Regions from separate parts of the Arsenophonus nasoniae genome, predicted to be linked through region 1. Evidence: predicted binding sites of a transcription regulator. Region 1 holds the regulator's gene; each other region holds the start of a gene.
What was found. Region 1 encodes PurR, which represses purine synthesis genes. Its sites were predicted from a motif close to CANGCAAACGTTTGCNTG; they were not measured.
Positions count from the first base shown of each region.

Region 2: the regulator PurR is predicted to act here: its motif matches at 2,426-2,443, upstream of purH (bifunctional phosphoribosylaminoimidazolecarboxamide formyltransferase/IMP cyclohydrolase).
Region 3: the regulator PurR is predicted to act here: its motif matches at 2,500-2,517, upstream of purM (phosphoribosylformylglycinamidine cyclo-ligase).

Region 1 covers NZ_CP038613.1:1,660,826-1,665,124, forward strand. The annotation lists gene punC (purine nucleoside transporter PunC) at 1-170, opposite strand, end outside; gene punR (DNA-binding transcriptional activator PunR) at 291-1,196, shown strand; gene purR (HTH-type transcriptional repressor PurR) at 1,216-2,241, opposite strand; gene argS (arginine--tRNA ligase) at 2,704-4,299, opposite strand, start outside.
Region 2 covers NZ_CP038613.1:3,801,924-3,806,222, reverse strand. The annotation lists gene purD (phosphoribosylamine--glycine ligase) at 1-691, opposite strand, end outside; gene purH (bifunctional phosphoribosylaminoimidazolecarboxamide formyltransferase/IMP cyclohydrolase) at 708-2,297, opposite strand; rRNA gene ArsFIN_RS19215 (16S ribosomal RNA) at 2,938-4,299, shown strand, end outside.
Region 3 covers NZ_CP038613.1:2,166,903-2,171,201, forward strand. The annotation lists gene uraA (uracil permease) at 1-308, opposite strand, end outside; gene ArsFIN_RS10935 (hypothetical protein) at 874-1,611, shown strand; gene upp (uracil phosphoribosyltransferase) at 1,722-2,348, opposite strand; gene purM (phosphoribosylformylglycinamidine cyclo-ligase) at 2,580-3,623, shown strand; gene purN (phosphoribosylglycinamide formyltransferase) at 3,620-4,264, shown strand.

The DNA of each region.
Region 1 (4,299 bases):
AAAAATAGACTAAGACTTGCACTGATGGTATTTGCTGAGGTGTTGAGTTGTTGTTGCATTATACTAAAAGCAGGTAAGTACATATCAATGGCCAAAAAACCGAGCATACTTAAGCCAGCTAGATAAAGCATAAAGCCAAAATTATGTTTATTGGGGTTATTTTTATTCATATTGGTATCAATAAATTAAATAATATCAAATATCGCTTTTTATTGTATAAGAGATGAATTTTTGTTGTGAAGCGTTATTATTTGCATATTGTTATCAAATATTTTGACAGGTAAGAGGCTATGTGGTCAGAGTATTCCCTTGAAGTGATTGATGCCGTTGAAAGAACGGGCAGTTTTAGTGCCGCTGCCGTTGAGTTACATAGAGTTCCCTCTGCAGTAAGTTATACCGTAAAACAACTGGAAGAGTGGCTGGCCGTTCCTTTGTTTGAACGACGTTATCGTGATGTTGTTCTTACTGATGCCGGTAAATTTTTCGTTAAAAATGCGCGCCATATTATCAAAACAATGCGTGAAACACGCCATCAGTGTCAACAGATTGCCAATGGTTGGCATGGACAATTTAGTATTGCTATTGATCGGGTTGTTAAGCCCGAGAGAATATTGCAATTAATATTAGATTTTTATCGTCACTTTTCTGATATTGAACTTTTTATTCAACAGGAAGTTTATAATGGTGTATGGGAGTCGTTGGTCGATGCTCGAGTAGATATTGCGATTGGTGCCACTCGCGCCTCCCCGATTGGTGATAGATATAGTTTTCGTGATATGGGCTTTATGCCCTGGTCATGTGTTGTCAGCATAAATCATCCTTTAGCACAAATGAACGGTCTAATTAGTGATCAACAATTACGTCAGTATCCGAGTTTATGTTTAGAAGATACCTCTCGCTACTTGCCAAAGCGAGAAACTTGGGCATTGGATAACCAAAAACGGCTTATTGTGCCAGATTGGGAAAGTGGTTTAGCTTGTTTAAAAAATGGGTTATGTTTAGGATTTGCGCCTAAACATCGGGTAGAGCAACTTTGCCGCAAAAATGAATTAAAAACTTTACAGATTAAGCAACCCTTACCTGATAGTCCGTGTTGTGTTATTTGGAATGAAGAAAAACGTTCTCCGACCTTGAGTTGGTTACTTGATTATTTAGGTAATAGCGAAACGCTGAATGCCGAGTGGCTAGCTAATTGAAGAAATTTAAATCTAGCGATTATCTGCGGTAGTCAATAAATGGACCATCGACAACCGAACGGCGTTCAATAAGCTCAGGATGTATTTCAATAGTTTGCGCATTTTTGCGTTTATTAAAAATACGATCCAGCAGCATAGTAAAAGCCATTTGACCCAAACGTTCTTTAGGTTGATGAATGGTGGTTAGTGCTGGCGTAAAAAAACGTGCATTGCGAACATTGTCATAGCCAATAATAGAGATATCTTGTGGAACCCGAATGCCTAATTCATTCGCTGCACAGATAGCCCCCATTGCCATAATGTCACCACCACAAAAAATAGCGGTCGGTCTTGGTTGATGATTTAAAATTTGCTTCATCGCGTCGTAGCCGGAAGTTGGCTCGAAATCACCCTCAACAATCCATTTATCCAGTGGCTGGATGTTAGCTTCCTTCATGGCATTGAGAAAGCCTTGCCGCCGGCCACTGCCAGTATTGCGTTTTAATGGTCCAGAGATAATCCCTAAATCACGATGCCCGCGTTCAATCAGATAACGCCCGGCAAGATAACCGCCATAAACCGCATTATCAATGATGACATCGGTAAAATCACCATGAGCTTGCCCCCAATCCATCACAACCATTGGAATATTACGGTATTCCTCTAACATCTGGAGTAGTTGTTTTGGATATTCGGAGCACATTACCAATAAACCATCAACCCTTTTTTGCGCTAACATTTGTAAATAGGCTTGCTGTTTATTGAGGTTGTTATGTGAATTACACAGGATTAATGTATATCCTTGACTATAACAGTTGTTTTCTACTGACTCGATGACTTCTGCAAAATAAGGGGCTTCATTAGAGGTAGCCAGTAAACCAATGGATTTAGTATGGTTAACTTTCAAACTACGAGCAACGGCACTGGGAGAATAATTAAGTGTTTTAATGGCTGCCCAAACACTCGTTTTTGTCTCTTTGGCAACAAAACGGGTGTTATTAATTACATGAGATACGGTGGTAGTTGAAACCCCCGCCAAATTTGCCACATCCTTAATTGTTGCCATGTTAAAAAGACTCCTGCACCATTTCCAAATCCATTACTATTATTTAAAAACGACTATCATTAAACTATAAAAATAACCCACTGATAATTAAATTATCAGTAAACTGTTCATTTTGTCTGATTTGTTATAAAAACAAAAGTGTTAATCAATATTTCCTTGATGATATAATAAAAAATAGTTTTTTTGTTGTATGATGTTATGACATTAAATGATTTTTCATTAGCGAATTTATGAATAAAGCTGTGAGAATAGTGAGGTGAGGTTATGGATACCGATTTTAAGTATGGTTTATGTACTGCGATTGTTGCATTGTTAATGATCGTATCATTTGTTTCTTTTATTTTCTGACCATTATGTTGGCTTAACCGTCTATTTTATCGCTACCACGATAATGATTTTTGGCTTAAGCAGCATAATATAATTAGTAGGCTGCGCTATTGGCAGCCTATAGCCAGTAAAGGATTACATTCTTTCTACCGTTTCAATTCCTAATGTGTCTAGACCAATTTTTAAGGTTTTTTGCGTTAGTAACGCCAGTTTTAATCGGCTTTGTTTTGATGCGTCATTTTCTGCATTCAAAATTGGACAATGTTCATAAAAACTAGAAAATAAACCAGCCAGATCATATAAATAAGAACACATAATATGTGGTAAACCTTCGCGAGCAACAGTGAGTATTGTCTCTTCAAATTGCAATAAACGTATCGCTAGCACTTGCTCATATTCATTGGCCAATATCACCGGCGCGGTTAAGGTTGCCGGATTAATCTTAGCTCGCTTAAAAATTGAGGCCACTCTGGTATAGGCATATTGCATATAAGGCGCGGTATTACCCTCAAAAGCTAACATATTGTCCCAGTCAAAAATATAATCAGTGGTACGATTTTTCGATAGATCGGCATATTTTACTGCACCAATACCAACCGCCTGGATAATCGATTGTAACTCTTTTTCTGGCATAGCTGAATTTTTTTGACGGATAAGATGAGCTGCACGCTCAATCGCTTCATCAAGTAAATCGGCGAGCCGGATAGTTCCGCCGGCGCGAGTTTTAAACGGTTTACCATCCTTACCTAGCATCATACCAAACATGTGATGCTCTAATGACATTGTATCAGGAATATAGCCGGCTTTACGTACAATAGCCCAAGCTTGCATGAGATGTTGGTGTTGTCGTGAATCGGTATAATACAACACGCGATCGGCGTGAAGTATTTCATGACGATATTTTGCGCAGGCAATATCTGTTGTCGTATAGAGATAGCCACCATCTTTTTTCTGGATGATCACCCCCATGGCATCGCCATCTTTATTTTTAAATTCATCCAAATAGACAACCATAGCGCCATCACTTTCAACAGCTAACCCTTTAGCCGTTAAATCAGCGACAATATCAGGCAGCATATTATTATATAAGCTTTCACCCATCACATCGTCTTCAGTCAGCGTGACATTTAAACGCTGATAGGTTTGTTGATTTTGCGCCATGGTAATATCAACCAATTTGTGCCACATTTTACGACAATATTCATCACCAGACTGCAGTTTAACCACGTAATTACGTGCCAATTCAGCAAAATTTTCATCTTCATCATAATGTTTTTTAGCTTCACGATAGAAAGTTTCCAGATCCGCTAAGGCCATATTGGTAGCATTCTCTTGCTGAACTTTTTCCAGATACGCAATTAGCATACCAAACTGGGTGCCCCAATCGCCGATATGGTTAGCACGAATTACTTTATGACCTAAAAACTCTAATGTGCGAGCGACAGCATCGCCAATGATGGTAGAACGTAAATGGCCAACATGCATCTGTTTTGCGACATTGGGGGCCGAATAGTCAATAATAATGGTTTGTGGCGTAACGCTATTAATAGCCAATTTTTCATGTTGTAAGGTAAGTTCAATCTGTTTTGCTATCCATTGCTTATCAAGAAAAATATTAATAAAACCCGGTCCCGCAATTTCAACTTTACTGGCAATATTTTCCAGCTTCAGTAGCGGTAGCATTTTTTCCGCTAACTGACGTGGAGGAATACCGATTTTTTTAGCAGCTGA
Region 2 (4,299 bases), 1.7 Mb from region 1:
CCATGCCACCTGTATTTGGTCCGCTATCATTATTACCGACACGTTTATGATCTTGGCTTGTTGCCATGGGAATGACATTTTCACCATCAACCATTACAATAAAACTGGCTTCTTCGCCGTCAAGAAATTCCTCAATAACAATACGATGACCTGCCTGGCCAAAGGTGTTACCGGCAAGCATGTCTTGAACAGCATTTTTTGCTTCTTCTAAGGTCATAGCAACAACGACGCCTTTACCCGCGGCTAGCCCATCCGCTTTAATAACAATCGGGGCACCTATTTTGTCTAAGTAGGCTAGAGCCGGTTCAACCTCAGTAAAATTCTGGTAAGCGGCGGTTGGAATATGATGGCGAGTAAGAAAATCTTTCGTAAAAGCTTTAGAGCCTTCTAATTGTGCTGCATTTTGACTGGGACCAAAGATCGTTAAACCAGCATCTTGAAAAGCATCAACAACGCCGAGAATTAAGGGGATTTCTGGTCCAACGATCGTTAAACCAATATTATTATTTTTGGCAAAATCGACTAACCCTGCAATATCGGTTACTGAAATATTAATATTGGTTAGTTTTTTTTCTAGAGCAGTGCCGGCATTACCGGGTGCCACATAAACCTTGTCAGCGAGAGGTGATTGTGCTGCTTTCCATGCTAAAGTATGCTCACGACCACCATTGCCAATAATTAAAATATTCATGTCATTGCTCTCTAGATTAGTGGCGGAAATGGCGCATATCAGTAAAAATCATCGCGATATCATGTTCATTAGCTGCGGCAATGATTTCATCGTCACGAATTGAACCACCTGGTTGGATAACACAGGTTATGCCAGCTGTAGCGGCGGCATCAATACCATCTCGAAATGGAAAGAAAGCATCAGATGCCATTGCACATCCTACAAGATCCAAACTTTCATCCTGCGCTTTTAATGCTGCGATTTTTGCTGAATAAACACGGCTCATTTGTCCAGCACCAATACCAATTGTCATATTATTTTTGGCATAAACAATCGCATTGGATTTTACAAATTTTGCCACTTGCCAACAAAACAGCGCATTTTCTATCTCTTGTTCACTTGGCTGACGTTTGGAAACGACACGCAGCGAAGCTTTGGTAATTATGCCTAGATCGCGATCTTGCACCAGTAAACCGCCATTTACGCGTTTGAAATCTAAACTTGCAACAGCAAAATGCCATTGACCACATGCTAGAACACGCACATTCGGCTTGCTTGCAAGTATTGTTAAGGCAGCGTCATTAACAGCGGGGGCAATAATGACTTCAACAAATTGGCGCTCAATAATAGTTTTAGCCGTATTTGCATCTAATTCACGATTAAATGCAATAATACCACCAAATGCAGAGGTTGGATCAGTCTTAAAAGCATGATCGTAAGCGGTACAGATATCGGTACTAATTGCAACGCCGCAAGGATTCGCGTGTTTGACTATGACACAAGCAGGTTTGGTAAAACTTTTTACGCACTCCAAGGCTGCATCAGTATCAGCAATATTATTATAAGAAAGCGATTTGCCTTGTAGCTGTCTTGCTGTAGAGATAGAGGCCTCGACTCTATTTTCTTCTATATAAAAAGCAGCAGCTTGATGACTATTTTCGCCGTAACGCATATCCTGCTGCTTAATAAAATTCAGGTTTAATGTACGAGGAAATTTACCTGAAGGCTGGTTGAGCTCGCCATAATAAGAAGGTACTAACTTACCAAAATAGTTAGCAATCATTCCATCATAAGCTGCAGTATGTTCAAAAGCTTTAACTGCCAAGTCAAAGCGAAACATATCAGTTAGCGAATTTTGATGATTATCCATCTCTTCGATGATCTTGGAATAATCCTGACTATTAACCACAATAGCGACATCTTTATGATTTTTGGCGGCCGAACGGATCATGGTTGGCCCACCAATATCAATGTTCTCAATGGCATTTTCCAGCGTACAATCTGGCTTTGCAACCGTTTCAGCAAAAGGGTAAAGATTAACAACAACCATATCAATTGGCGTAATATGATGTTGTCGCATTATTTCATCATCTTGCCCGCGCCGACCGAGAATACCGCCATGTACTTTTGGATGAAGTGTCTTGACGCGGCCGGCCATCATTTCTGGCCATCCTGTATAATCGGAAACCTCTATAACAGTTAATCCGGCCGCTAGCAATAATTTAGCTGTACCGCCGGTAGAGATAAGTTCAACTTTACGTTGAGATAAAGCTTTGGCAAATTCAACAATATCTTCTTTGTCAGAAACACTCAGTAGAGCACGCTGAATAGGGCGGAGTTGTGGCATGAAATAGATCCCTTGGAATAATAAAATGTTTTAACACATTGATTAAATTTTATGGCTATTTGCAATTACAAATGATATTCGAGAATAACGGCTTTTAATTAAATATTTTTTGTTGCAAACTCAATTGTAACGCAAACGTTTGCGTATTTCGCTAAATTTTTTATCATTTTATTTTTGTGGATAACTCTGTTAATAATTCGGTATAATATAACGCTTTGCTGTTTAATTGATCAAATAAACAAAATTATGCAAAATAAGCTTGCTAGCCGCGTAAAACTCCCTATAATGCGCCCCCACTGAGTCAGTATAGAACCAATCACTTGAAGTGGATTTTAGCGACGCAGGGTAAAGAAAAGTAGAAATAACTACTTGACTTTACAGGTGAAAAGCGTAGTATACGCCCCCTCGCGACTCCAGTCGCACGCTCTTTAACAATTAATCAGACAATCTGTGTGGGCACTCGCAAGACATCATCAAAAACTATTTGAAGATTAAGTCTTAAAGAGTGACAAACAGTTAATTCATATATGAACTAATAAGCAGTAACGTTATTTTAGCCGACGGAGAAGGCGATAAAAGGCCGACAAAGTGGCAAAAAAAGCGTTACGGCCAGTAAAACATTCTTTGAGCATCAAACTTTTAATTGAAGAGTTTGATCATGGCTCAGATTGAACGCTGGCGGCAGGCCTAACACATGCAAGTCGAGCGGCAGCGGGAAAGCTGCTTTCTTGCCGGCGAGCGGCGGACGGGTGAGTAAGGTATGGGGATCTGGCCGAAGGCGGGGGATAACCACTGGAAACGGTGGCTAATACCGCATAATCTCTAAGGAGCAAAGTGGGGGACCTTCTGGCCTCACACCTTCGGATGAACCCATATGAGATTAGCTAGTAGGTGGGGTAAAGGCTCACCTAGGCGACGATCTCTAGCTGGTCTGAGAGGATGATCAGCCACACTGGGACTGAGACACGGCCCAGACTCCTACGGGAGGCAGCAGTGGGGAATATTGCACAATGGGCGCAAGCCTGATGCAGCCATGCCGCGTGTATGAAGAAGGCCTTCGGGTTGTAAAGTACTTTCAGTCGTGAGGAAGGTGTTAAGGTTAATAAGCAGCAATTGACGTTAGCGACAGAAGAAGCACCGGCTAACTCCGTGCCAGCAGCCGCGGTAATACGGAGGGTGCGAGCGTTAATCGGAATTACTGGGCGTAAAGGGCACGCAGGCGGTTAATTAAGTTGGATGTGAAATCCCCGGGCTTAACCTGGGAATGGCATTCAAGACTGGTTAGCTAGAGTCTTGTAGAGGGGGGTAGAATTCCATGTGTAGCGGTGAAATGCGTAGAGATGTGGAGGAATACCGGTGGCGAAGGCGGCCCCCTGGACAAAGACTGACGCTCATGTGCGAAAGCGTGGGGAGCAAACAGGATTAGATACCCTGGTAGTCCACGCTGTAAACGATGTCGATTTGGAGGTTGTGGTCAAGAACTGTGGCCTCCGGAGCTAACGCGTTAAATCGACCGCCTGGGGAGTACGGCCGCAAGGTTAAAACTCAAATGAATTGACGGGGGCCCGCACAAGCGGTGGAGCATGTGGTTTAATTCGATGCAACGCGAAGAACCTTACCTACTCTTGACATCCAGAGAAGCTTTTAGAGATAGAGGCGTGCCTTCGGGAACTTTGAGACAGGTGCTGCATGGCTGTCGTCAGCTCGTGTTGTGAAATGTTGGGTTAAGTCCCGCAACGAGCGCAACCCTTATCCTTTGTTGCCAGCGATACGGTCGGGAACTCAAAGGAGACTGCCGGTGATAAACCGGAGGAAGGTGGGGATGACGTCAAGTCATCATGGCCCTTACGAGTAGGGCTACACACGTGCTACAATGGCGTATACAGAGAGAGGCGAGCCTGCGAGGGGAAGCGGAACTCAGAAAGTACGTCGAAGTCCGGATTGGAGTCTGCAACTCGACTCCATGAAGTCGGAATCGCTAGTAATCGCGGATCAGCATGTC
Region 3 (4,299 bases), 510 kb from region 1:
AAGCAAAAAAGTAGTCCACAAACAATAAATCCACCCAATGCTAACTCATAACCAAGGGGTAATAACAATAAAACTGGCGAAATAAACGCAAAGCTTGAGCCCAGATAAGCAGGAATACGCCCCCGACAAATAACCAAATAGAGCAATGTACCAATACCATTAAACAATAAAACGGTTGCAGGATTGATGTTAAATAAAATAGGGACTAATACTGTCGCACCAAACATAGCAAACAGATGCTGAAAACTTAATGGAATCGTTTCTCTTAACGGCGGCCTTTCTGCTACGCCAATTACGCGGCGGGTCATGAACACTATCCTCTCAGTAACTCATTATTGATATATTATTACTCATCAAAAGTGATCAATAAAGTCCACTTGTTAATATTTTAATTTCATCACAGAAAATTGTATTAAATATTAAGTAAGCTCTGGTAATATAAAAACCATTTCTTTGGACTAATCACTAAGAAAAAGCAAATTTTATTGTCATATAAGATAGCCAGATTAACACTTCATTTTATGGATTTTAACTTATCACCTGAAGATATAAAAAGTATTATTCAGGTTAAATTTACCCTACTTTTTGATTGGTTAGAAAAAATAACACTAAGGTTGAAAATAGCAAATTATTGCATCGCCTTAATTAATATATTTTATTATTTATATCATAAGATAGATAATGAAAATGATTTTTTATCACGCTTTTATAAATTATATAGTGTATTAAATCTAAATAATAATATAACTAATTAAGTTATATTAGCTAATTTAGCAAAATAAAATTGTTAAGATTTATATTAATCTAATGGCTATAAAATTCATTTTAAACACTAATTAAACTAAATTAATTATTTTAATTAAAGGAATCTTTATGATAAATACAAATAAATTTAATAGTATCGATAATTCTATTGATATATCAAAATATAGTAGTGAAAATATTAGTCATTTATTAGGTTGTGCTGAAATATTTGGTCACGGAAAAGAAAAAGCCATCCAAGATGATAATCAATGGAATGAAAATAATGATAGAGACACAAATGCCAAAAAACTGGCCGCTTCACCGACAAATTTCGTTACCACAATAATAACTAATATCCGTGATCAATCAAAATGGGCGCCGACTAATTCATTAGATAATGCATCGCTTTATTTAAGGAACTACTTAGATTATCTCTATCAAATTAGAACCTGTAACTATATTTCAAATTTTAATAGCCGTTCAAGCAGCTTCAAAACGAATAATCCAGACCAATTAGCTGAACATATTATTGCCACGCATAAATTTATTGACAATGATGAACGTGCTAGCTTAACTAAAGAGTTAGCAGCCAATCTAGCAGATTTTGTAAAATTTAATGAAGAGGATCATAATTTTATTCAGTTTATTGAACCAGTAATAAAAGCAGACAAACAAGCTAAACTATTCTATTACAGTTTGTATTCTAATCCCGCTTCCGGCTATGATTTTAATTACATAGCACAAGAGTTTATTTTTGATCCCAATAAACTGACAATAGAAAATGCCAACATCGAACTAAATAAAAATTATGAAGGGCTAAAACGTTGGTTGGATAAAAATAGAGCGAAAAAAACGCCCCAAAATTAACTAATTAAATTTAAAATAATAATTTTCACGCTTAATAAGATTGGTATCGCAGCCAATCTTATTTATTTTCAATGACCATCAATAATAAAAAATAACTTAAACGATAAAAGTTACTTAGTACCAAATATCTTATCGCCCGCATCACCTAAACCCGGAACAATATAACCATGTTCATCCAAATGATCATCAATCGATGCGGTATAGAGTTCAACATCGGGGTGGGCTGCTTCTAGTGCTTTAATACCCTCGGGAGCGGCAACTAATACCAATATTTTGATAACCTGACAGCCTGCTTGTTTAAGTAAATCAATCGTAGCAATCATTGAACCACCGGTGGCCAACATCGGATCAACAACCAATGCCATGCGTTCATTAATATTTGAAGCCAGCTTTTGAAAATATGAAATAGGCTCCAATGTCTTTTCATCACGATAAACACCCACAACACTTATACGGGCACTAGGAATATTTTCCAATACCCCATCCATCATTCCCAATCCAGCACGTAAAATTGGCACAACGGTAATTTTTTTTCCTTTAATTTGCTCGATGTTTACCTGACCACACCAACCTTCGATTGCAATGGTCTCGGTTTCTAAGTTAGCTGTTGCTTCATAAGTTAAAAGACTGCCCACTTCTGAGGCCAATTCACGAAAACGTTTAGTACTAATATCTTTATCCCGCAATAAACCCAATTTATGTTTAACTAACGGGTGTTTTACCTCAACGATTTTCACGCTACTCTCCTTCAGTACAAACTATCTACAAATAAAAAATTAGCAAATTATAGCCCTTTTTCTGCCCTCTTCCACTGCTAGATTAAGGTTCCCCATATATAAAATTTATTTTACGCCCTTTTGCACTTTATTATCAAAACCAATAAAGAGTCTCGCAAACGTTTGCTTAGGCTGGTAGAATTATGCCGTTTCCATCTATTTTACTAAATGCAATCGCCTTGGGAGCTTGCTGTGACAGATAAAATTTCTCTCAGCTATAAAGATGCTGGTGTCAATATCGATGCAGGTAATACACTGGTCGAACGTATTAAAGGGGCAGTTAAAGAAACCCGCCGCCCAGAAGTAATGGGAGGATTAGGGGGATTTGGCGCACTATGTGCCTTACCACAAAAGTATCGTGAGCCAATATTAGTTTCCGGCACCGATGGTGTTGGAACCAAACTGCGATTAGCTATGGACTTAAAACGCCATGATACCATTGGCATTGATTTGGTTGCCATGTGTGTTAATGATTTGATTGTTCAAGGTGCGGAGCCCCTATTTTTTCTCGATTATTATGCAACTGGTAAACTAGATGTAGACACAGCGAGCAGTGTGATCAAAAGCATTGCCGCAGGCTGTAAACAATCAGGCTGTGCTCTGGTCGGTGGCGAAACAGCAGAGATGCCGGGTATGTATCATGGCGACGATTATGATATAGCCGGTTTTTGTGTTGGTGTGGTCGAAAAAACAAAAATTATTGATGGTAGCAAAGTTAAAGCTGGCGATGCCCTGATTGCTTTAGGTTCTAGTGGCCCCCATTCCAATGGCTATTCATTAATTAGAAAAATTCTACAGCTAAGCCAAGTAGATCCAACCACGACACAACTAGAAAATAAGTCACTGGCAGAAAGCTTGTTAGCCCCAACGCGCATTTATGTTAAAAATATTCTAGCGTTAATTGAAAAACTGGATATTCATGCCATTGCCCATATAACCGGTGGTGGTTTTGGGGAAAATATTCCACGGGTTTTACCAGCAAATACCCAAGCACAAATTGATGGTGCGAGCTGGCAATGGCCAGCCATATTTAGTTGGTTACAACAAACCGGTAATGTAACGACGCATGAAATGTACCGCACCTTTAATTGTGGCGTTGGCATGGTAATGGTAATAGCCGCAGAAGAAGTTTCTGACGCGTTACAACTGCTCAATCAACTAGGTGAAAACGCCTGGCTTATTGGTAAAATTGTCGCGAGCAAGGCGAATGAACCACAGGTGACGATCAGCAAATGAAAAATCTCGTGGTTTTAATTTCTGGCAACGGCAGCAATTTACAAGCCATTATTGATGCTTGCCAAAAACAAAATATTACCGCAAAAATTAGTGCAGTTTTCAGTGATAATCCGACGGCCTATGGTTTAGAACGGGCTAAACAAGCCTCGATCCCAACGGTTGTGATGCCAAAAGCGGATTACGTTGATAACCAGACTTATGATGCATCACTCATGACCGAGCTAGCACAATATCAGCCAGATCTGATTGTACTGGCGGGTTACATGCGCATTCTCACACCACGCTTTGTCAGCCATTATTTAGGTAAAATAATTAATATTCATCCTTCTCTATTGCCTAAGTATCCTGGATTAAATACCCACCGTAAAGCGCTGGCAAATGGTGATAAAGAGCATGGTACTTCTATTCATTTTGTCACTGAGAAATTGGATGCAGGCCCGATTATTTTACAAGCTAAAGTGCCTATTTTTGTTGAAGATCAGCCGCAAGACATTATTGCGCGCGTTCAAACACAAGAGCATCGTATTTATCCATTAGTCATTAATTGGTTTGTTGAAGGTCGATTAGTGATGGTTAATAATTCAGCTTTCTTAGATGGTTGTAAACTTCCTGAACAAGGTTACGCCAGTGATGAAGATTAACATTATCCCTCACTATGTGATGCCTATGGCATCAC